DNA from 3 places in the Protofrankia sp. Cas3 genome. Region 1 is predicted to be linked to each of the others. Evidence: riboswitches for the same ligand, from Rfam matches in the RefSeq annotation. Region 1 holds a riboswitch; each other region holds the start of a gene.

What was found. A riboswitch is a leader RNA that binds a small molecule or an ion and turns the genes downstream of it on or off. The one in region 1 is predicted to bind cobalamin.
Region 2: another riboswitch for cobalamin. It lies ahead of U9983_RS17505 (CbtB domain-containing protein); the one in region 1 lies ahead of bluB (5,6-dimethylbenzimidazole synthase).
Region 3: another riboswitch for cobalamin. It lies ahead of U9983_RS13820 (VWA domain-containing protein); the one in region 1 lies ahead of bluB (5,6-dimethylbenzimidazole synthase).

The regions. Positions count from the first base shown of each region.
Region 1 is NZ_CAUVXP010000017.1:19,264-21,526, forward strand. Features, by position in the region: gene U9983_RS05445 (flavin reductase family protein) at 1-130, shown strand, start outside; gene U9983_RS05450 (FHA domain-containing protein) at 382-1,023, shown strand; cobalamin riboswitch at 1,121-1,322, shown strand; gene bluB (5,6-dimethylbenzimidazole synthase) at 1,359-1,979, shown strand; gene U9983_RS05460 (malonic semialdehyde reductase) at 2,081-2,263, opposite strand, start outside.
Region 2 is NZ_CAUVXP010000098.1:1,690-3,952, reverse strand. Features, by position in the region: gene U9983_RS17510 (CbtA family protein) at 1-700, opposite strand, end outside; gene U9983_RS17505 (CbtB domain-containing protein) at 713-934, opposite strand; cobalamin riboswitch at 984-1,108, opposite strand; gene U9983_RS17500 (YccF domain-containing protein) at 1,213-1,632, opposite strand; gene U9983_RS17495 (SnoaL-like polyketide cyclase) at 2,019-2,263, shown strand, end outside.
Region 3 is NZ_CAUVXP010000064.1:7,011-9,273, forward strand. Features, by position in the region: gene cobN (cobaltochelatase subunit CobN) at 1-898, shown strand, start outside; cobalamin riboswitch at 957-1,084, shown strand; gene U9983_RS13820 (VWA domain-containing protein) at 1,217-2,263, shown strand, end outside.

The DNA.
Region 1 (2,263 bases):
TGATCACACCATCCTCGTCGGTTCCGTCATCGGGCTCTACCGGGGCCACGGTCGACCGTTGCTGTGGCACGACGGGCGCTTTCAATCCATTTCGCGTGGACGGCAAGGCGACGAAAACCCGGATATGTAGCATCTCATCCGGGCAGCTGACGTGCGGCATTTATATGTATCTTTCATAACGCATGGCATATTGGTCGAAATATCATGGCGAGTACAAACAGAAGGAATAAACTTCGCCACATCGCATCGCCGACCCATGTGCCGCGGTACCATACACCCGACGAATGAAACTCGTAAAGAAAGGAGTCCGGCGTCATGCCTGATCGGCTCATCGCAGATCCTCGCGGATTCGGCCGGCGCGCCACGTTGGATGTGTGAGACGTGGATGGTGACTCTTCTGCAGACATCTTCCTGTTCTACCGCGACGGCACCGGGAAGCAGCAGGTGGTGAACCTGACCGCGGCCGTGGGTGTGACGGTCGGTCGCGGTCCCGGTAGCGACGTCAGGCTGGCGTGGGACAGCAAGGTCTCACGCCTGCATGCACAGTTCCAACAGATCGGAACCAACTGGATACTGATCGACGGAGGGTTGTCCCGTAACGGCACCTTTGTGAACGGGGAACGGCTCGTCGGACGGCGACGGCTCGGGGACGGCGACGTTATTCTCGTCGGTTCGACCTCGCTGACTTATCGTGACAACCGCTTCGGCCGCACATCCGCCGGCCGTGGCGCGATAGAGACCCAAGACGTGAACAATATCGTGACCCTGCGTTCCCTGTCGTCGACCCAGCTGCTGGTACTGGAATCCCTGTGTCGCCCGTACCAGGAGCGAACCCCGTACACGACCCCCGCAACAAATCGGCAGATCGCCGACGAGTTGTTCTTCAGTGTCGAGGCGGTCAAGACCCACCTACGGACGTTGTTTCGCAAGTTCGGCGTGGAAGAACTGCCGCAGAACCAGAAGCGAATGAAGCTCGTCGAGCTGGCTTTCCAGGCCGGGTTGGTGTCCGAGCGCGAACATTGATCGTCACCACTGGCCCACCACGCCGCCCTCCCAGCCCCGTCGCCCGATGACTTCGGGCGTTCCGCGGTCAGACCGAGCTTCGCGTGTGGGATGATCGTGGCGGCATCCTTCGCGAGGTGCCCTGGGAGACCGGGGAGAATCGGGAAGCCGGTGAGAGTCCGGCACGGGCCCGCCGCGGTCATCGGGGAGTCACCGTCCACGCGCGCAGGCGCAGCCACTGGGCCACCTGGCCTGGGAAGGCCGGGCGGCCAGGCGTTGATCCGAGAGTCCGAAGACCGGCCTCGCATGTGTGCCACCCGCCGATGGTCGGGTGGTCGGAGCGCGGGAGCCTCGCCATGTCCGTAGACATCTACGATGTGATCAAAAAACGCCGTGACGTGCGTGCCCAGTTCACCGGAGCGCCGATCGCGGCCGATGTCCTGGACCGTGTGCTTGCGGCGGCCCATGCCGCCCCGAGCGTCGGCCTGAGTCAGCCATGGGACTTCATCCTGGTCGAAAACATCCGAACCCGGAAAACCTTTCATGATCATGTCAGGCATGAACAGGCGATCTTCGCCGCGACGCTGACCGCGGACCAAGCCACCCGTTTCAGCCGGATCAAGATCGACGGCGTACTGGAGTCCACGCTGGCCGTCGTGGTGACATACGACCCGCTACGCGGCGCACCAGCCGTCCTGGGACGACACTCCATCGCGGATGCCGGGCTGTATTCCGTATGTCTGGCCATCGAGAACCTGTGGCTGGCAGCGACCGCCGAAGGCCTCGGCGTCGGCTGGGTGTCCTTCTATCGTGAACAGGCCGTTCGGAACATGCTCGGGATTCCCGACGAAGTCCGGCCGGTCGCGTGGTTGTGTCTGGGGCCAGTCACACATCATGAGACCGTCCCCGACCTGGAACGGCACAACTGGGCCTACCGGCGCGCTCTGCCTCAGGCAGTCCATCACGAGATGTGGTAGTCAGCTGGTCATGAATCGATGGTCGGCCACCGTCGGGCAAAGGTGGCCGACCGTCGGCGGCTCTCCAGGGAGCTGACGTCGGAGCCCGTTTCAAGATTGTTTCAGAGGGCGGAGACTACCTGCTCGTAGTCCAGCCGTGGGCTGCGGTCGAACCACGGATTCTCCCCGGGCCTGCCGATGTTGATGACTGCGAGCGTCCGCAACGGCTGGTGGGCAAAGAACTCCTTGTCGACGGCGGTGGCGTCCAGGCCCGTCATCGGGCCAGCCGCGAGCCCAGCGGCGCG
Region 2 (2,263 bases), on a different contig from region 1:
AGCGGACCGCACGCTCGGTCAGCGCCCCGAACAGCAGGCCGATCGTGGTCCACAGCGACACCTGAATCGCCAGGGATGCGATGCGGAACCGCCACAGCACATCGGCGGGAAATCCCTGCGGGGTCTCTTGCACCTGTGGCAGGAGGTAACAGGCCAACCCGACGATCACCAGAGCACCGGCCATGGCGAGCAACGCCGCATCCCAGGCACCGAACCTCGCCGCGAGCCGGCGAGCCGTCACAGCGCCACCGATGACCACTGCCAGCGAGATCAGCATCATCGTGAAGTACAGGCTTGTGCGCTCACCGATGGTGTCGGGATTACCGATGGACGGCGGGTTGGCCGGATACTTCAGATCGGGCAGCAGGTACATTCCCATGAAGCCCGCGAGCGCCACCAGCGCCGCCGTCCCCCGCGCACCCAGGCCACCGAGGCGGCCCTGCACACCGGCGTAGGCGAGAGCGAAGAGCCCGCCGATTGCGACGCCGAACACCAACAGGCCGGTGAACAGGCCGATGGTGCTCTGCACGTTTCGGGACACCAGATTCATTGCCTGCACGCCGTCGGCGGCGTCCCGCGCCGACTCGAAGGCGATCGCGTGGCCGACCTCGCTCTCCCCGAGGAGCTTGGCGACGACGAAGGCACACACGGCTGCGAGCGCGCCGACCAGCATCCCACGGATCAGCAGTGCGCGAACCATCACCGGCCCCGCTCAGTGACAGGCGAAACCGAGCAGGTGACGGGCATCGTGTACGAACTCGTGGATGTAACTACCGCCCACGAGCGACACGGCGCCCTGTTCCGCACCGACGAAGTACAGCAGCAGCAGCGCCAGGACCGAACCGAAGAGCGCAAATGGGGCCAGCTCGGTCAGGGGGATCGTCGGCAGCGCCGGACGGGCGGCCGGCGCATCGCCAGCCGCTGGATACGCCATTGCATGGGCCATTGCGGGACCTCCACAGGAATCACGCGTTCCACTCGGCAGGGCATGTCCGGCGATGGGTCTGGCTTCCGACGTCGCTCCTTGGGCGGGCCGGTCACAGTGGCGCGACCGTGCCGGATTCACACCGGCTTCCACCGCTCGGACACCAATGAGACAACCAGCAATCAACCCCTCGCGTCAAGCAGTACCGGTTACGCATCTCACCGGGTACTCAGAGGACCAGCTGGGCCGAAGGGCGAAGAGCGCCCGCCGTCACCTGTGGACAGCCCTCACCTGTAGACCGATGCCGCGACCGGGATGGCCGGATCGAGGTTCTGAAGGGGGACCACCCGCCGACCCAGTGGCGCGATGGCCAGCGGAATCATCTTGAACGACGCCACGCCGAACGGGATCCCGATGATCGTCAAACAGAGCACCACGCCGAAGATCAAATGTCCGAGGACGAGCCACCAGCCGGCGATCAGGAACCACAGCAGGTTGACCAGGAAGAGCACGACGGGAGCCTCGCCGGGCTGGTCGACCACGACCCGGCCGAACGGCCAGACGACGTAGCCCGCCAACCTGAACGCCGCGACCCCGAACGGGATCGTCACGATCAGCAGGCAGCACACGATGCCGGCAAGGAGATAGCCGAGCGCCAGCTCGAACCCGGCGAACAACAGCCACAGAATGTTTCCGATTATCCGCACGCCCGCTACCTACCCGCCTGAGCGGTCACGATCCCGAGTCGCGCTCGACCCGGATCCGGCGGGACTGGATCGCCGGCATCTCGCGGACCTCACGACCCGCCACGCCCCGACCCCTTCGACAAGGGCCTCGCCGGCACACCCAACCCCGACATTCAGGTATATCCATATGTTCGGCTAATTCAGGACCTTCGTCCTGTTTTCTGCTACCCTCACGGGTAGTAACCTGACCGGGACGGAGGACGCGGGATGCATGCTCCACGCCCTGCAACGCCGCGTCCCCGTTGCCGGCCGCGCTGGGCAGCACCGCTCCCATCCGTTCCGGAGATTCTTCCCGGACGGCACTCGACGCATCCTGGACTTGACCGAACGACAGGAGGAGCAACACGGTGAACAACGAGAAGACCGAAGACCAGCCGCTGCACGTGCAGGGCCGGGACGCGGTCATCGCCGGTGCCGCTGGAGTACGGTGGCGCGACGGCGAGCCGCCCGACTATCATCTGTCAAAAGAGACAATGCCCCAGGAACGTACCCACGAACACGCCAAGGGCTCCCTGGCCGACATCGTCGAGCGCGTGGTTCAGGTCTTCGAAATGGAGGTCTCCCACAAGAAAGATCCGGCCCAGTGGGTCAG
Region 3 (2,263 bases), on a different contig from region 1:
CCACGTTGTCACGCTGCTCGACGACGCGGTGAGCGCCGTCGCGGCCCTCGACGAGGAGGCGGATGGCGACAACGCACTCGCCGCCCACGTCCGCGCGGACCTGCGTGCCGCTCCCGGTGACCGGCGGCGGGCCACGACCCGTATCTTCGGGTCGAAGCCGGGGGCCTACGGCGCCGGTCTCCTGCCCCTGATCGACTCGCGCGAGTGGCGTTCGGACGCCGACCTTGCCGAGGTGTACGCGGTGTGGGGCGGCTACGCCTACGGCCGCGACCTCGACGGGCGGGAGGCCCGAGCCGACATGGAGCAGGCGTTCCGTCGCATCCAGGTGGCCGTGAAGAATCAGGACACCCGCGAGCACGACCTGGTCGACTCCGACGACTACTTTCAGTACCACGGCGGGATGGTCGCGGCGGTCCGCGCGCTCACGGGCGCGTCACCGGCGGCCTACGTGGGGGACAGCGCCATGCCGGACGCGGTGAAGACCCGCACGTTGCAGGAGGAGACCCACCGGGTGTTCCGGGCCCGGGTGGTGAATCCGCGCTGGATCGCGGCGATGCGCCGCCACGGTTACAAGGGCGCGTTCGAACTGGCGGCGACCGTCGACTACCTGTTCGGTTATGACGCGACCGCGGGTGTCGTGCAGGACTGGATGTACGAGTCGTTGGCCGCCTCCTATGTGTTCGACCCCGAAACCCGCGACTTCATGCAAACGTCCAATCCGTGGGCGCTGCGCGGCATCGCTGAACGCCTGCTGGAAGCCGCCGACCGCGGCCTGTGGGAAAAACCCGACGCCACCACCATCGACGGACTCCGCCAGACCTACCTGGAGCTCGAAGGTGACCTTGAAGGCGGCGTTGCGGGCGGCGTTGCAGGCGGCCTCGAAAGCCGCGAAGAATAACCCGTCGGACCGTCGCTATGACCGTAGGTGTGCCATGCTGAGAAACGCGACGGCAGTGGAGGAAGCCGGTGGGAATCCGGCGCGGTCCCGCCACTGTCACCGGGGAGCAACCCCTCACCGTACGTCACGGCCGCGAGAGCGGTTGGAAGGCCGAGGGGGCGCGCTGATCCGGAAGTCAGGATACTCCGGCCGTCCGCACCGTTACCGAGGGCGAGGAAACCCGAGGGAGGACCGCGGTATGCCAACGCACGCCCGCCGGCTCGTGATCGGCCGGCTCGTGATCGATACGGAGTCCGGCGCACACCGGCACAGGGCACGATGACGGCCTACCCGTTGTCCGCGGTGGTGGGCATGGACGACCTGCGGCTCGCGCTCGTCCTCAACGCGGTGTCCCCGGCGATCGGCGGGGTCCTCGTCCGCGGCGAGAAGGGCACGGCCAAGTCGACCGCGGTCCGAGGGCTCGCCGCGTTGCTCCCACCGGTGAACGTGGTAACCGGCTGCCGGTTCTCCTGTGACCCGGCCGCGGTTGACCCCGACTGCCCGGACGGCCCGCATCCACCGGAGGCGCGGCCGAGCACCCGGGCGGCGCGCCTGGTGGAGCTGCCGGTCGGCGCCTCTGAGGACAGGGTCACCGGAGCGATCGACCTCGACCGGGCGCTCGCCGAAGGCGTCACCTCGCTGCGGCCGGGGTTGCTCGCCGCCGCCCATCGCGGCCTGCTCTACGTCGACGAGGTCAACCTCCTGCACGACCATCTCGTCGACCTGCTGTTGGACGCGGCCGCCCTCGGTGTCGCCCACGTGGAACGTGACGGGGTGTCGGTGCGCCATGCAGCCCGCTTCCTGCTGGTCGGGACGATGAACCCCGAAGAAGGTGAGCTGCGCCCGCAGTTGCTGGACCGCTTCGGACTGACCGTCGAGGTCGCCGCCAGCCGACAGCCGCCGGTGCGGGCCGAGGTGGTGCGCCGCAGGCTGGCCTACGACGCCGACCCCGACGCCTTCGCCGCTCGCTGGGCGGTGCAGGAGACCGCCCTGGCCGCCCGGATCGCCACCGCCCGCGACCGGCTGCCCGCTGTCGAACTGCCCGACTCCGCACTGCGCCAGGTCACCGCGGTGTGTGCGGCGTTCGACGTGGACGGGATGCGCGCGGACGTGGTCGTGGCACGCACCGCGATCGCGCTGGCAGCCTGGGAGGGCCGGGAGACCGTCGACGCCGACGACGTCCGCCGGGCCGCCCGCCTGGCCCTGCCGCACCGCTGCCGCCGTGGCCCGTTCGACGCGCCCGGCCTGGACGAAGACGCCCTGACCAAGGCGTTGGACGAGCACGCGGAGGAGTCCCCCACCGGTCCGGACCCCGACCTTGACCCT